2 regions of the Lysinibacillus sp. FSL K6-0057 genome follow, and region 2 is predicted to be linked to the other one. Evidence: predicted binding sites of a transcription regulator. Region 2 holds the regulator's gene; the other holds the start of a gene.

Region 1 (8,593 bases), 1.2 Mb from region 2:
GCCTTATTATACCGCTAAGGAGTTTGAAAAAATGGGCTATTCGATGGTGATTTATCCCGTTACATCCATGAGAGTTGCAGCCAAAGCCTATGAGCAAGTGTTTACCTTAATAAAAAACACAGGAACTCAGAAAGATGCTATTGAGGATATGCAAACGAGAAGTGAATTATATGAAACCATTTCCTATTACAAATTTGAAGATTTAGATAGTGAGTTGGCGAAAACCATCTTACCGAAAGAGGAAATAAAGTAGGAGAAAAGTTGTTTTTCTCCTTTTCTTTCAAGGAGGGCTAGTATGGATAAACTAGAGGACAAAATGACCATCTTTACACCAGAGGACTTTCAAGATGAGGAAGAGCTCATCGCAAAAACGGCAGAGCTCTTCATTAAACAGGATGTCTCACCTAATACTACAGCTATTGAAAAGCATCAATATGAAGTTACTCGTCAGTTATTTCAAAAAGCAGGTGACCTTGGTTTACTAGCCATTGAGATACCCGAAGACTATGGGGGGCTGGCACTCAATAAAAAAATTTCAGGGCTCGTTGCAGAAAAAATGGGCTATGGCGGCTCATTTAGTGTCTCTTACAATATTCATGCAGGAGTCGGCACATTGCCCTATGTCTATTTTGGAGATGCGTCACAAAAGCACAGATACTTACCAAAGTTGGCCTCAGGTGAATGGATTGGAGCCTACGCATTGACTGAGCCAGACGCAGGTTCAGATGCATTACATCCCAAAACAAATGCGATTTTAAATGGAGATGGCTCTGCATGGATCTTAAACGGTGAAAAGCAATGGATTACCAATGCGCAGCTAGCAGATATCTTTGTTGTTTTTGCCAAAACAAGTGAAGGCATGACTGCTTTCATTGTAGAGCGTACCTTTACAGGGGTATCTGTGGGACAGGAAGAAGAGAAGATGGGCATTAAGGGATCTTCGACGGCTACCCTTATATTAGAGGATGTTAGCGTACCGAGGGAGAATGTACTTGGCGAAGTTGGAAAAGGCCATAAAGTGGCGATGAATATATTGAATATGGCACGTCTAAAGCTAGCTTTCTCCAACATCGGCACTGCCAAACAGGCTCTACAATTAGCTGTGAGTTACGGGAAGGAACGGAAGCAATTTCACAAGCCAATTGTTGATTTTACTATGATACAGGAAAAGCTTGCGGACATGGCCATTTCGATATATGGGGCAGAAAGTGCTGCCTATCGGACAGCTGGAGAAATGGATGATGCGATTGAGTTAGCTAGTAAAGAGTCGATGGTTCATAAAATAGCCGATTTCGCTTTGGAATGCGCCCTTAATAAAGTCAATTGCTCAGAAGCCCTTGGCAAAATTGTAGATGAAGCTGTACAAATACATGGTGGCTATGGCTATATGCAAGATTATGAGGTAGAACGATTGTATCGTGATGCGAGGATTAGCCGTATTTTTGAAGGGACAAACGAAATCAATCGTTTAACCATTGCGAAAATGTTATATAAAAAATATACACTCGCACCTTCTACGTATAATGCGCCTGAAGCCTATAAGCCAGCTGAAATAAATCAGCAATACATCCAGCTTTCCAACTATTTAAGGCAAATAGCTCTTACTGTCATTACAGACGCACAGATCCATTTGGAACAAGAGCAGGAATACATGCGTCTGTTGGCTGATATAGCGAAGGATCTTTATGTTATGGAAGCTTCTTTACTAAGAACTGAAAAAAACGCAAATGAAAAAACGAAGCACTTGATGACTGATATCATCTGTCAGGAGGGCTACCGTAAAATAGAAAAAAGTACAATTGATATTATTTGTGCTGCTGAAACAAATGAACAAAAGCGAAAAATCTGGCTAGATGCTATTCAACAACTAAACATCCCGCTTCATCAAAATCTCTTTATGAAAAAGCGAGAGATTGCTAGAAGTATTATTAACAATCCAAAATCGATAAGTTAATTGTTATTAAATAGGAGGGAAACGATAATGGTCGATACTTTTGCCAATGTAAGCAAGGAAGGTGCCATCACGATCATTCATTTAGATCATCCACCAGCAAATACTTTATCATCCGCATCGATTGAAAATCTTCGACTCATTCTCAAAGAGTTAGCTGTGGACGAACAAACGAATGCTATCATTATGACAGGCTCTGGACGATTTTTTGCCGCTGGTGCAGATATTAAGGAATTTGTTTCTGCCTTTGGGCAACAGGAAAAAGCATTGCAGATGGCTGAGAGAGGTCAAGCACTATGTGATGAAATTGAATCCATGAAAAAGCCTGTTATTGCTGCTATTAATGGTCCAGCTCTTGGAGGAGGATTAGAGTTAGCATTAGGCTGTCATTTCAGAATTGCATCAAATAATGCCATTGTTGGTTTACCAGAATTAAAGCTTGGCTTATTGCCGACATTCGGGGGGACTCAACGATTGAGCAGAATCACGGGGCAAGCAAAGGCACTACAATTGATTTTAACAAGTAAACAACTAAGTGCCGACGAAGCACTACGATTAGGCATTATTCAACTGGTGACAGAACCAGAGGAGCTTCTGTCAACTGCAAAAGCGATTGCGCAGTCCTTTGTTGAGGGTAAAAGTATGACAAGTGTGTCCCGTACAATTGAATGTGTCATACAGGGCGGCAAAGATCATCTCCAAAATGGGCTAGAACTTGAACGAACACGTTTTGCAGAGTTGTTTTTAACAGAGGATGCTAAAGAAGGGGTTCAGGCATTTATTGAAAAAAGACAGCCAGACTTTAAACATTCTTAAAGGAGGGAATCGATATGACGAACGAAGTACTATTTTCTGTCAGTGACGGCGGCGCAGCAACCATTACACTGAATCGTCCTAAAGCCTTAAATTCACTTTCTACTGAAATGCTAAAGCCCATCGGAGAGAAACTGAAAGAATGGCGAGCAAATGACCAAATTCAGCTAATCATCCTAAAAGGAGCTGGTGAGAAGGGATTTTGCGCAGGTGGTGACATTAAAACACTTTATAAAGCTCGCTCCAGTCAGGAAGCTTTCAAAAATGCTGAAATCTTTTTTGAAGAAGAATATCAAGTAGATATGGCGATCTACCACTACCCTAAACCCATTATTGCCTGCCTTGATGGCATTGTCATGGGAGGTGGGGTCGGATTAACCTATGGGGCAAGCCACCGAATCGTCACTGAACGAACGAAATGGGCTATGCCAGAAATGAATATTGGCTTCTTTCCGGATGTTGGAGCTGGCTATTTCTTAAATCAAGCACCAGGCTATGTAGGATACTACTTAGCCTTAACTGCATCGGTCATCCGAGCTGCGGATGTTCTCTTTGCCAATGGCGCAGATTGCTACATGACAAGCGATCAGTTAGACACTTTCCTAGCGCGCATTGAACAATTAGACTGGCATACATTGGAGACCAGCACAGCTCTAGGCCAATTAATGGAGGACTATTCAAGTACACCTTTAACAAACAGTGATCTTGCTCACCTCCAACATAAGATCGATCAGCATTTTTCAAAATATACTGTGGAAGAGATAGTTGAATCCTTAGACAATGATCCAAGTAAATTTGCGCAAGAAACAAAGCAGTTCCTTCTATCTAAATCTCCATCATCGTTAAAGATTACGTTAAAGCAACTGATAGATGCTCAAGATAAGACATTAGAGGAATGCTTTGCGACAGATTTAATCTTGGCTAAAAACTTTTTAAGACATGAGGATTTCTTTGAAGGTGTACGCTCTGTTGTCATTGATAAGGACCGAAATCCACAATATACCTATCAAACATTCAATGAATTTACAGATAAAGACCTAGAAAATTTCTTTCAAGATCGTAATGCGACAGTAAAAAAGTAAAAACAAGTGGATTTTCTATTGATAAACGTTGAAACCATCTACTATTTAAAAGGTAGATGGTTTCTTGTTTGTAGTGATATGCGAAGTAAGTTAGCAAAGAGATTGATATGTTATACTATAAAAAACGGAATAACAGGATAAAGGTACAAATTCATAATGAGTTTGTTTAAAAGGGAAGTTCGGTGAAAATCCGGCGCTGTCCCGCAACTGTAATTCGGAGTACATTTTCAAAGCCACTGTTATGTCATGTAATGGGAAGGGAAAATGTGTGATGATCATAAGCCAGGAGACCTGCCTTTGTCTAGTACAGCCAAAAAACCTACGAGGATAGGGGGTGTTGAGTGTGACGAATTACCTTCATCATACTCATAGTGCGACAACCAAGAAAAGGGTCTCTATTCAGTATAGACGACTTATTTTATATTGGTTGAAGAACTATGTAGTATTTAAGTCATAGCTAGCATCTTACCTAAGGGGAAAGATGTTTTTTTTATGAACGAATAGGAGTGAACAAGATGACATCACATTCAATTTTATTTTATGAAAATCAATTAAAGCAGCAAATAATGAACAACCTTTCTAGTGAGCACATGATTTCCCTACAAGTTTATATCAAAATATTAATACAAGAAAATCCTGATGATTACAAAAATATTAATTATGCCTATCTAAATATAAAACGTGAGTTAGTCGGGGCAATAGAATGCTGATAGATGAAAAAATTTTAGAAGATAGCATTGATATTGATCAAGATACTCTATTTAGAAATTTGGATCATTTTGAGCTAGAGAGATGCTTTGTATTAGAATATTTAGAGATACTGTTAAAATGGAATAAACAAACACACGCTATTTCTGAAGAAAAACTTCAAAAGCTTTGGATGAAACTGATAAGAAAATATAAATTTTCTCTTGATGAATGGGAAAGAAATGCTGGAAATACGAATATTCACTCGTATCTTGTGAAAGAACAAGGGCATGGTCTACAAAAATTAATTCGTTTTTACAGGGACCGTCATGGAGTGAAATGGTTAGAAAATGCCTTTGATTATGGCATGACATTGCTAATGAAAGGTGGGGAAATGCCAGCATTAGAAATGTTTTTCCTCACAAATTTAATATGTTACAAGTGGCAACTAGACTACTTAGAGGATAAAGAAGTGCAATATTACTTTTCTCATTCAGTAAATGGGAAAGTGAAAGAGGTCTATGATCGTTTTAGGGCTTACGATAGAGAACAGAATCTATTAACTGCAACTAAATTATATAAGCTTTTATCCAAATATAATCCTCAATTTCATACAAATTCTGCAGCAACGCCGGAATTTTATAAGGAATTGGCCCTGTTTATTGAAAAGCACTAATAGATGTTCCTAGTGTCAAACAGTCTATTTTTCTTCAGAATATAGACTGTTTCCATAGCTATTCAAGATTATTTTAGGCATTCTATAAATGAATAGATTTACTGTAGATAGATTTTAATAGAAAATCTCGTACATCGTTTAAAATATATATTTTGTTTAGGTATAAGTAATTAGTGATAATCTATTTCGAACTACATAATAAAAAATACTGAATAATCCAAAAATAAAGAAGTTTAGAATCTAGATTTACTTTTCATTTGAAGGATGGTAAACTTAAAACTATTGAACAACAACAATATATTGTGTTCGTTTTACTAAGGTACTACTATATGTAGTTTAAAAGGGAAGTTCGGTACAATTCCGACGCTGTCCCCGCAACTGTTAAGCTGACGATGATAGCATCCACTGTGCATGCGCATGGGAAGGAAATCAGAGAATGAAGCAAAGCCAGGAGACCTGCCTTTCTAAAACAAATTAATCATTTCTTCGGGGATTAAGAGATGGGAACGTCGGTATTTTTAGTATGTTAACGTTTCCATTTTAGCTATCTCTCTTAAAGAGATAGCCTTTTTATTTTATGAAAAGAGGGATTTCTATGAAACTTTATACGAAAACAATTTGTCCAAAATGCCTGTGGGTAAAATCTGAATTACAACGTGCAGGACTTGAAGCAGAAATTGTTAACATTGATCACGATGAACAAGCTAAGCAAACCATTATAGATGCAGGTTTTTTAAGTGTGCCTGTTTTAGAAATGAATGAAACCTTTATAGGAGATGTTCAGGAAATTGTTTCTCAAATTGAGTTGATTACCCTATGATCGTTTATGCAAGTCGTACAGGCAATGTCCGAAATGTTGTATCCAAATTAAAGGCAGAAGCTATCGAGCTCTCTGAAGAATTGCGACTGAATAAGCCGTATCTTTTAATTACCTACACAGATGGTTTAGGTGACATTCCAGCGAAGGTGCAACGCTTTTTAGAAAAAAACAGAGATTTTTGTAAAGGAGTAGTTGCCAGTGGCAATAGTAACTTTGGCCATCATGTATTTGGCGCTGCTGGTGAGAAAATTGCTACTACCTATCATGTACCCTTAGTAAGGAAATTAGATTTACGAGGCAATCAAACAGATTATGAAGCAATACAAACGTTTTATGAAACGAGGGTAATGAGATGAAAACCTATTTAAAGCTTAATAATGACGTACTGAATCGTTATAGTACAACTGGATTACTTGAGTTAGAAAAAGATCGTGAAGCTACGCGCCGCTACTTTTTAGAGTATGTCAACGTACGTTTGCGTTATTTTATAGATATTGAGGAAAAAATCCGCTATTTAGTTGATGAGGGCTACTATGAGAAAGCATTTATCGACATGTACGAAATGGAATTTATTAAGAAGTTGTATAAAAAAGCCTATGATTATAATTTCCGATTCCCATCCTTTATGAGCGCCAGCAAGTTTTATGATAGCTATGCTATGAAAAGTCGTGACGGCGAAGAGATTTTAGAAAAATATGAGGATCGTATTGTTATTATTGCTTTGTATTTGGCTCAAGGCAACACAGCTTTAGCAGAACGTTCTGTCGAAGCGATGATGGAAGCCTATCAACCTGCCACACCAACTGCATTGAATAGTGGCAAGAAAGCACGTGGTGAATTAGTAAGCTGCTTTAAATTATCAATGGATGACTCCATGAATAGTATTGCCGAAAACATTGGCTATTGTTTAGAGCTATCACGCCTTGGTGGTGGGGTTGGGGTCAACTTAACAGATTTACGCCCTTTAGGGGATCCAATTAAAGAGATACTGAATCGTGCAAGTGGTGTCATCCCAGTTGCGAAACTGTTAGAAAATTCTTTCAGTTATTCGAATCAGCTAGGGCAACGAAATGGCTCTGGTGTTGTTTATTTAAATATTTTCCATGCAGATATAGAAAATTTCATTTCATCTAAAAAACCGAATGCCGATGATAAAATTCGCCTCGCAACCCTTTCAACAGGAATTATTATACCTAGTATTTTCTTCGAACTGATGAAACGCGATAAAGATATTGTTTTGTTTAGCCCATATGATATATATAAAGAATATGGCAAACGTATGTCTGAGATCTCCATCTCAGAAATGTATTACGAGCTACTTGATAACCCTAAAATTCGTAAAATTAAACGTTTGAATGCACGTAAGCTTTACACAGAGGTGAAAAAAGCACAATTTGAATCGGGCTATCCGTTTGAAATCTTTGATGATAATGTCAATAAGGTACATCCTTTAAAAAACATTGGTCGCGTAAAAATGTCCAATCTCTGTACCGAAATTCTGCAAGTGCAAGAGACAAGTATTATTACGGACCAAGATCAACCAAATGACTATGGACTCGATGTATCGTGTAACTTAGGGTCTATTGATATCCATGCAGCAAGTAAAGTCAATGATTTCGGCGCATTAGTCGATACAGCCATGCACTTATTAACGAATGTGTCACAAATGACACATATCAAGAATGTACCGTCAGTTGCAAAAGCCAATCAATTAATGCATTCTGTAGGGCTTGGCTGTATGAACCTCCATGGGCATCTCGTGACGGAGGGCATCTTGTACGGCTCAAAAGATTCGATTGATTTCATGGATCACTTTATGGAAGCGATGAACTATTACTCACTGAAATCTTCGATGGAAATGGCGAAAGAAAAAGCTGCAACCTTCTACCGATTTGAGGACAGTGATTATGCATCAGGTAGCTATTTTGACCAATATATAACTAAGACTGAAGAAGAACTTTCACCTGTTGTGTTGAAAGCACTTGGCAATATTCCAATCATTACGAACAAGATGTGGGAAACGTTAAAGCAGGATGTAATGCAATACGGTCTATTCCATTCCTATCGTTTGGCTATTGCCCCAACTGGCAGTATCTCATATATTCGTAGCTGTACGGCTTCAATCGCACCATGTACAGAGCGCGTAGAGGTTCGTGATTATGCTGATAGTAGAACGATTTATCCAATGCCTCATCTAACAAATGACAACAGCCATTTATATGTGGAGGCATATGATGTAAATCCGTATGATTTAATTGATTTATACGCAGCTTCTCAAAAACACGTTGACCAAGGTATTTCCATGACACTTTATGTAACAGACAATTGGACAACCGAACAATTGGCTAAAGTATACATTTATGCATGGGTAAAGGGCATTAAGTCTGTTTACTATGTTCGTCAACGATTACAAAGCTTAGAGGAGTGTGTAGCATGTCAAATATAATCTATGAGGCCGTCAATTGGAATAAAGCAACAAGTGAGCTTGCCCAAATATTTTGGGATCAGCAATGGAAGCAAATTTGGTTTCCTGAAGGTGCGACTTGTTTCTAACCGAAATTCAC
Region 2 (8,593 bases):
ACGCATCACTTCTCCACATTGAAAATAAGAGCTTATCCCCTCTAAACACTTTGCAGAATGGTTGATTGGAGTGGAGCCAGCGTCACTCCTAGGGGATTTAGTGTCACAGAGGAGACCCTGGAGCGAACGCAGTGAGTGAAGCGGCTCATCGGACGCCCCCTGGAAAGGACGCTGGCGGAACGGAAATCAACCCCTCACCTTGCAAAGTTGCTTTTTCTGCCATTGACATCATCTTTTTTCAACAACATGAAAAGACTGATGGAAAAATCCATCAGTCATTTTTTGCACTTGTCGCTATGCTTTCAGTGCAGAAATAATAGTTAATGTTGTCAACTATTATTTAGCTACTGCTTTTTTAGCAGCGTCTGCTAATTGAGTGAATGCTGCAGCATCAGTTACAGCAAGGTCAGCTAACATTTTACGGTTAACTTCGATACCAGCAACTTTTAGACCGTGCATTAAACGGCTGTAAGAAAGACCGTTCATACGAGCAGCTGCGTTGATACGAGTGATCCATAATTTACGGAAATCACGTTTTTTCTGACGACGGTCACGGTATGCATATGAACCTGACTTCATCACTGCTTGGTTAGCAACTTTGTATAATGTATGTTTTGAACCATAGTAACCTTTAGCTAATTTCAATACTTTTTTACGACGTTTGCGCGTCACTGTTCCGCCTTTTACGCGTGGCATATGAATTACCTCCTGCTTTTCATTAAAAAATGAATGTTAGTATTTTTTTGTAGTCAATTATTTCATGTAAACAAGTAAAGATTTGATGCGTTTGAAGTCACCAGATGAAACGATGTTCGCTTTACGTAGGTGACGTTTTTGTTTCGTAGATTTGTTTGCGAATAAGTGGCTTCCATAAGCACGGTCGTATTTTAATTTACCTGAACCCGTTTTTTTGAAACGTTTCGCAGCTCCACGGTGAGTTTTCATTTTTGGCATGTCGAATTCCTCCTAAACTGTTCGTCTAATATTATTTCTCGTTCTTTGGTTGAAGAACTAAGAACATGCTTCGGCCTTCCATCTTCGGTTTTTGTTCTACCGTTGATACTTCAGCACAAGCTTCAGCAAAACGATCTAACACACGTTGACCAATGTCTTTATGTGTAATCGCACGACCTTTGAAACGTAGGCTACATTTTACTTTATCGCCTTTTTCAAGGAATTTAATCGCATTACGTAACTTCGTTTGGAAATCATGCTCATCGATTGTTGGGCTCAAACGAACCTCTTTCATTACGATGACCTTTTGATTTTTACGAATTTCACGGTCTTTCTTTTGCTGTTCAAACTTAAATTTACCATAGTCCATGATACGAGCGACTGGCGGCTTGGCTTGAGGGGCCACAAGGACAAGATCCAAGTTTACACGAGCGGCGATTTCTAGCGCTTCATTACGTGTCTTTACACCAAGCTGGTCACCATTGTGATCGATTAATCGAAGTTCACGTGCGCGAATGCCTTCGTTTACATACATGTCTTTGCTAATAGTAATCCACCTCCAAGTAGTTGTCGCGAATACATGGTTTGGGCAAAGCCTTGCCCGGTTGAACGGTACATCCTCTCGTCATGTCCATAAAAAAAGGACGGACATTTTTGAAGATGTCCGCCCGCTATATGTGCATGCGCAAGTCTACGCAAAACAATTCAACGTGTCATACCTGTTCACAGCCTTTAAAGCGTTGTATCAGGTGAGAAGCGGGCAGCCTCTACTTCAACCACAAACTTTGTATTCATTAACCTTAATTATATTAGCATGTATATGATAAGCTGTCAAATATTTATTTTCTTATCACTGCTAACATAACCAAAATGAAAATATTCTATACAAATGCAAGATTTATTTTATACAGAAACCCTCACTTTGGCAAGCGAGAGTTTCTAGTTGAAGCTTATTTTGTAATTTCTGCTTTAATAGCTGCTAGGAAATCCTCAAAGCTAATTGTTTCGGAATCTTTTGAGCCATAACGTCGAACATTTACGCCATTTGCCTCTACTTCTTTATCTCCGATGACAAGCATATAAGGAATCTTTTTCATTTGTGCTTCACGGATTTTATAGCCTAATTTCTCTTCACGATCATCCATTTCCACACGTAAACCAGCTGCTGTAAGTTGCTCTTCAATTTGTTTTGCATAGTCGAAGTGAGCTTCATTTGATACCGGAATGACTTCTACTTGTACCGGTGCTAACCAAGTTGGGAATGCCCCTTTGTATTCTTCAATTAAGAAGGCAACAAAACGTTCCATTGTCGATACAACACCACGGTGAATAACAACTGGACGATGAGGTTTACCATCTTCCCCAACATAAGTTAGGTCAAAGCGTTCTGGTAATAGGAAGTCTAATTGAACTGTAGATAAAGTCTCTTCTTTACCAATTGCTGTTTTTACTTGAACGTCAAGTTTAGGACCATAGAATGCAGCCTCACCTTCCGCTTCAAAGTAGTCTAAGCCAAGCTCATCCATTGCTTCTTTTAGCATGCTTTGTGCTTTTTCCCACATAGCATCATCATCGAAGTATTTTTCAGTATCTGCAGGGTCGCGATAAGATAAACGGAATGAGTAATCATTTAAATCGAAATCTTTATAAACCTCTAAAATTAACTGTACCACTTTTTGGAATTCCGCTTTAATTTGGTCTGGGCGAACAAAAATATGCGCATCATTTAATGTCATCCCACGTACACGTTGTAAACCTGAAACCGCGCCTGACATTTCATAACGGTGCATTGTACCAAGCTCTGCAATACGCAATGGTAGGTTACGATATGAATGCATGCTGTTTTTGTACACCATCATATGGTGAGGACAGTTCATTGGACGCATAATTAATGTCTCATTATCCATTTCCATTGGTGGGAAAATGGAATCTTGATAGTGATCCCAGTGACCAGAAGTTTGATAAAGCTCTTTTGAACCTAATACTGGTGTATAAACATGCTTATATCCAAGTGATAATTCTTTATCGACAATATAACGTTCAATGACACGACGAATTGTTGCACCATTTGGTAACCAAAGCGGTAACCCTTGACCTACTTTTTGAGAAGTTGTGAACAGGTCTAATTCTTTCCCAATTTTACGGTGATCGCGTTCTTTTGCTTCTTCTAGCATTTGTAGGTGGTGTTTTAATTCCTCTTTTTTGAAGAACGCTGTACCATAAATACGTTGTAGCATTTTGTTATCAGAGTTCCCTCTCCAGTAGGCACCTGCTAATGATAAAAGCTTGAATTCACGAAGTTTCCCTGTAGATGGTACGTGAATACCACGGCAAAGATCGAAAAACTCGCCTTGATAATAAATAGATACTTGCTCATCTGCAGGAATGGCTTCCAGTAATTCTAATTTATACTCATCGCCAATTTCTTCATAGAGTGCTTGTGCTTCTGCACGACTTACATTTTTACGTTCCACCTCTAGGTTTTCAGCAATAATTTTTTTCATTTCTTTTTCAATTGCTGGTAGATCTTCGGCAGTGATTGGTGTTGGTGAGTCTATATCATAGTAGAAACCACCTTCAATCACTGGACCAATACCAAGCTTTACATCTGGGAATAAACGTTTAATAGCTTGTGCTGTTAAATGGGCAGTCGAGTGACGTAAAATTTCAAGTGCTTCCTCATCGTCTTGTGTAATGATCGCAATTGTTGCATCTTCTTCAATTGGTGTTTTTAAATCCACTAACACACCGTTAATTTTACCTGCATAAGCTTTTTTACGTAAGCCTGAGCTAATGGATAATGCTACGTCATCAGTTGATGTGCCTTTTGCAAATTCCTTTACGGCGCCATCTGGGAAAGTTAATTTAATCATTTCTGACATATTCTTTGCACTCCTTCGTTTTGGTTAAATACATAATGCTTGATGATTGGCTGGAGCCATTGTTTGCATGACTCGATGGCTTAGTTTGAGCGGAGTCATTACTTTTTTGAGCGATTCTTTACTCGATTGGAGCGGAATCTTCATTTTTCTGAGCGGTTTCTTACTCTCTAGGAGCGGGTTAGCCACCTTCGTGAGCGACTTCCCTCTCTATATGAGCGGAGCCACCACTTCTCACAACAATTTCAAAGAAATCTGAGAAAAATAAAAAAAGCTCCGTCCCTCACAAAAGGGACGAAGCGTATGCTCGTGGTTCCACCCTTCTTCCTTCCGACTTACATAAAGTCAGACGAAGCTCAAGGCTAGCTAACGGGCTAGGGACCGGCGAAAGATTATCCCTTTCGCTGCTCAGTAGGTAGTAAATGATGTGCTCACACTAGGAAGTTTTCAGCCGTTGACTTCCCTCTCTATAAGCCGATACACAAAATTCATGTCCTCATCAATGCATATTGATATTAAGTATATGAGTCAGTATACGCTCGATTGTCGAAAAATGCAACTATCAATGTTACATCCGACGATTTTTGCCTTGCATTTCGATCGGCACGGTTAAGGCTTTAATTCGCTCCATAATTCGTCCCGCTTTAACTACCTCAATATCACCTTTTTGTGACTGCGCTAAATGATGCTCTAATTCATCATAATTAAAATTAGACGTAATAAAAGTTGGCAATTGCTCTGCCATACGATAATGGAAAATAGTCCCCAAAATCTCATCACGTGTCCAGGCAGTCATGGTTTCCGCTCCTAAATCATCTAGCATTAAGACAGGAGCCTTTTTAATATAATCTATTTTCTCATTCAATGTGTTATCGCCAATGGCATTTTTCATTTCTCGTAAAAACTCTGGAACGAAAACTACAACAGAGCGAATTTTAATAGACGCTAATTCATTGGCCAATGCACCAAGTACAAAGGACTTCCCTACACCAAATTTACCATATAGATAAAAACCTTTTGCAGGTAATTGACCAGTTTCTTTTGTCAATTTTACAAATTGAGCTGCTTTTTGTGCAATCGCCACACGGGATTCATCGTCAATACTTAAATCATGAATGGTTGCTTGTAGCACATCTTTTGGCATATGCATACTTGCAATCATATTCGCAACATCTCGACGTTCTTCTTCCCGTATCTTTTGCTCACAGCGCACATAGTCCATTTCAATAGAATTCCGAACTACCCTTAATGTCGGTAGGAACCCTTTTAAATAATTTGTACAATGTTCTGTATTATCACAGCCACAGCACTCAGTAGATTGACTAATAAATTCATGAAGCTTAGGTAAATTTCGCTCAACATTGTCATAGCTTAATTCATCTGCATGCTGTGCTAAAAATTCCTGCACATGCGGATGTTCTAAAATTTCACGTCGCATGGCTTCATAGCGCTCTTTGAACGAGGGTACATTAATTGCTCGTTTTAATGGTCCATTTATAGGTTCGATTATTGCTCACCTTCTTTACTATTCGCTTTTTCCTAGCATCTCTAATATTTTTTGTCGCTCTTTTTCAAAATCTATAGTACTAGAGGTAGATTCCTCTTGTCTTTCATTCCGTTTATAAAACCATTCAGGCACTTTTTCTTCACGTTGATATCTTGAACGTCCCTTTGTCTGTTGATTCGTTTTATTGGTAGTTTGGGGCTTGTTTTTCCAAGCTGTATATTTATCATGCTCTTGGCGGGCAAGTTCCATTGCTTCCTTAGCCGTCTGGACATTTTTTCGTACCCAGTGATCAGCAATCGTTTCCACATATTTTTTAGGCAGCTTCATATCTGTCGTTAGCATAACGTATTCTAACAATGCATTGACCACTCCAATTGGCATGCCATGCTGAACGATTAAATTTTCCGCAAGCTGAACAGATGTTTGCAATGGTTCTTTACCATTATTTATATCACGTAACACTTGGACAGGCGCTGTTGTTTCTAAATAGTGTTGGAGCTCCTGATCCTTGGTTTTTAGTCCAGCTTCTGCTGCTGGTAATGGTTCAGTAACGCGCGCAAGTTTGGGCGGCTCCTTAGACACTGTTAATTTATAAAAATCAGCAGCAGCCTTTCGTAAACGTTCCTGAGAAATCCCTAAATCATCATCTAAAGCAAGTATCACTACTTTTTGCATATCAAGGGCTGTTAAATGATATAAAAAGGCCAGCTTGGCTATGGCTTCACGCACTTCGAATGTCAACAAATTGGAAGGAACCAATTGCTCGGACAAACCTGCTTGCAATAAATCAAAATCAAATTGCTCCAAATAAAAAGGATATACTTTTTGTTGTTTATCCTTATGATTCGTATCTACTTGTAAATCTGATGGAATATTAGCATGTACGGGCTTAAAGACATCGATAAAAGCACGAGATACATCCTTAAACGCCGTGTCCTTTACAGGTGACATAAAGCGCTGACGTAAATTGCGATAAGCCTGCTCTCCAATTTTGCTAAACAAAAACATCGACAGCAGCGGGTCTTTCATAAAGCTATCTGCATCTAATGGGCGCTGTAGCTCATATAAAAAACTACGTTCACCAGCATCTTCTTTTTTCCATGTACGCAGCAAACCAATTGCTTCTAGTGCAATACGAGCCTCAAACACTTTACCAATGGGCAACCCTAGCACATTCATTAAATAATAATGTGTCATTTGCTGCTTTGGCATTTGCTCTGCTTCTGCCCATAATGTTAGATAGAGGCTAATTGGCTCTGATCCCGTTAATGGTTGATACAATAATGTAACTAATTGACGCTCCTGTGTAGAAAATGCATGAGGTAGACGAATGTCGAAAGGATCGCCAGGCTGCAATTCCTTATATAAATGGATCAACGTCATTCATCCTCTCTGTTTGCTATGATTTCTTCTCCGTTTGACGTTGAATAATGTCTTTGATTTCCTCAATAAAGACATTGATATCTTTAAACTGACGGTAGACCGATGCAAAACGCACATAAGCGACCTCATCGATTTTAGCTAAACGGTCCATAACCATTTCACCTACATCTTCTGAGCGTACTTCCGAATTTCCAATACGACGAAGATCTTTTTCAATTGACAGGACAAGCTCCTCCAGTACACCAAGTGCCACTGGACGTTTTTCACAAGCACGAATAAGCCCACGAAGTACCTTCTCACGGCTAAACTCTTCTCGTGAACCTTCCTTTTTCACAACGACTAATGGCGTCTCTTCAATTTTTTCAAACGTTGTAAAACGGAAGCCACATGACTCACATTCACGACGTCTACGAATTTCTTTATTATCATCTACTGGCCTCGAATCCACAACACGCGTTCCGTTAAACTGGCAAGATGGACATCTCATATAATTACTCTCCTGGTTTACAACAATTTAATATATCTATTATAACAAATTTCCTACATGTAAGAAAAGTGCATTCACGTTTGTGTGCTCATGATAAATCTAAAGCACCTAAAGTACAAGGAAAGTTTCTGCAAAAAAAGAGCACATTGAAACCTTTTCGATTTCAATGTGCTCTCTATAAAGATTATTACGCGTTTACCGTTTCTAAAGCATTTGCCACTTTTTTCACAAGATCTACAACACGTGCAGAGTAGCCCCACTCGTTATCATACCAAGCAAGTACTTTTACTTTACGGTTGCCTAAAACCATTGTAGAAAGTCCATCAACTGTTGAAGAATAAGTTGTTGTATTGTAATCAGCAGATACTAATGGTTCAACAGAGAAATTAAGAATACCCTTCATTGGACCTTCTGTTGCCGCTTTTACAAATGCTGCATTGACAGCATCAACTGTTACATCTGTATTTAAATCTACTACAAGGTCCACTAAAGATACGTTTGGTGTTGGAACACGAAGTGCCATACCATGAATTTTACCTTCTAATTCAGGTAAAACTAATTTCAATGCTTTTGCAGCACCAGTAGATGTTGGAATAATAGATTGTGCGCATCCACGTGCACGACGTAAATCTTTATGTGGATTGTCTAAGTTCTTTTGATCATTTGTATAGGCATGAACTGTTGTCATTAAGCCATTTTCAATGCCAAATGTGTCATTCAATACTTTTGCTACTGGCGCTAGGCAGTTTGTTGTACAAGAAGCATTTGAAATAACATCATGTTTAGCAATATCAAGTTTATCATCATTAACACCTAAAACAATTGTTACGTCCTCGTTTTTACCAGGTGCTGTTAAGATTACTTTTTTCGCGCCAGCTTCTAAATGCATGGCTGCTTTATCACGTTCATTAAATTTTCCAGTAGCTTCAATAACGATATCTACACCCATTGTCGCCCAAGGTAATTTTAATGGATCACGTTCACTAATAATTTGAACACGTTTACCATTTACAACTAAAGCATCGCCTGCTGGTTCTACCGTACCTTCAAATGTTCCGTGATTTGTGTCATACTTAATCAAATGTGCTAACGTTTCTGCAGGATAGCTTGCGTTAATTGCAACGATGTTTAAATCTTGTTGTACGATAGCCTGGCGGAAAACCATACGTCCGATACGTCCGAAACCATTAATAGCAATTGATACTGTCATTTAAAATATCCTCCTGTGAGTACATACTCAGATTAATTAATTATATACTTTATGGTGATTAGTATAACACAATTTTAAAAAAGATGAACATTATATATTGAGAATATAAAAGTTCTTATTTTCTGAAAAATTATTCTTTATTATGGCGTTTCCCCATAAAAAAATGCGCAGCA

The links. Region 2 encodes NrdR, which represses ribonucleotide reductase genes. Its sites were predicted from a motif close to AACACNATATATNGTGTT; they were not measured.
Region 1: MHB40_RS12490 (glutaredoxin) is a predicted target of NrdR. The motif match lies at 5,531-5,548, and genes of this name have one in related genera.

The regions. Positions count from the first base shown of each region.
Region 1 is NZ_CP152047.1:2,548,195-2,556,787, forward strand. It holds gene prpB (methylisocitrate lyase) at 1-253, shown strand, start outside; gene MHB40_RS12465 (acyl-CoA dehydrogenase family protein) at 296-1,954, shown strand; gene MHB40_RS12470 (enoyl-CoA hydratase-related protein) at 1,982-2,767, shown strand; gene MHB40_RS12475 (enoyl-CoA hydratase/isomerase family protein) at 2,782-3,846, shown strand; cobalamin riboswitch at 3,971-4,160, shown strand; gene MHB40_RS12480 (hypothetical protein) at 4,362-4,556, shown strand; gene MHB40_RS12485 (hypothetical protein) at 4,550-5,209, shown strand; cobalamin riboswitch at 5,510-5,688, shown strand; gene MHB40_RS12490 (glutaredoxin) at 5,805-6,029, shown strand; gene nrdI (class Ib ribonucleoside-diphosphate reductase assembly flavoprotein NrdI) at 6,026-6,385, shown strand; gene nrdE (class 1b ribonucleoside-diphosphate reductase subunit alpha) at 6,382-8,475, shown strand.
Region 2 is NZ_CP152047.1:3,698,700-3,707,292, forward strand. It holds gene MHB40_RS18350 (hypothetical protein) at 132-317, shown strand; gene rplT (50S ribosomal protein L20) at 337-696, opposite strand; gene rpmI (50S ribosomal protein L35) at 754-954, opposite strand; gene infC (translation initiation factor IF-3) at 986-1,489, opposite strand; ribosomal protein L20 leader region at 1,585-1,733, opposite strand; gene thrS (threonine--tRNA ligase) at 1,905-3,836, opposite strand; gene dnaI (primosomal protein DnaI) at 4,402-5,331, opposite strand; gene MHB40_RS18380 (DnaD domain protein) at 5,359-6,723, opposite strand; gene nrdR (transcriptional regulator NrdR) at 6,740-7,210, opposite strand; gene MHB40_RS18390 (glyceraldehyde-3-phosphate dehydrogenase) at 7,398-8,420, opposite strand.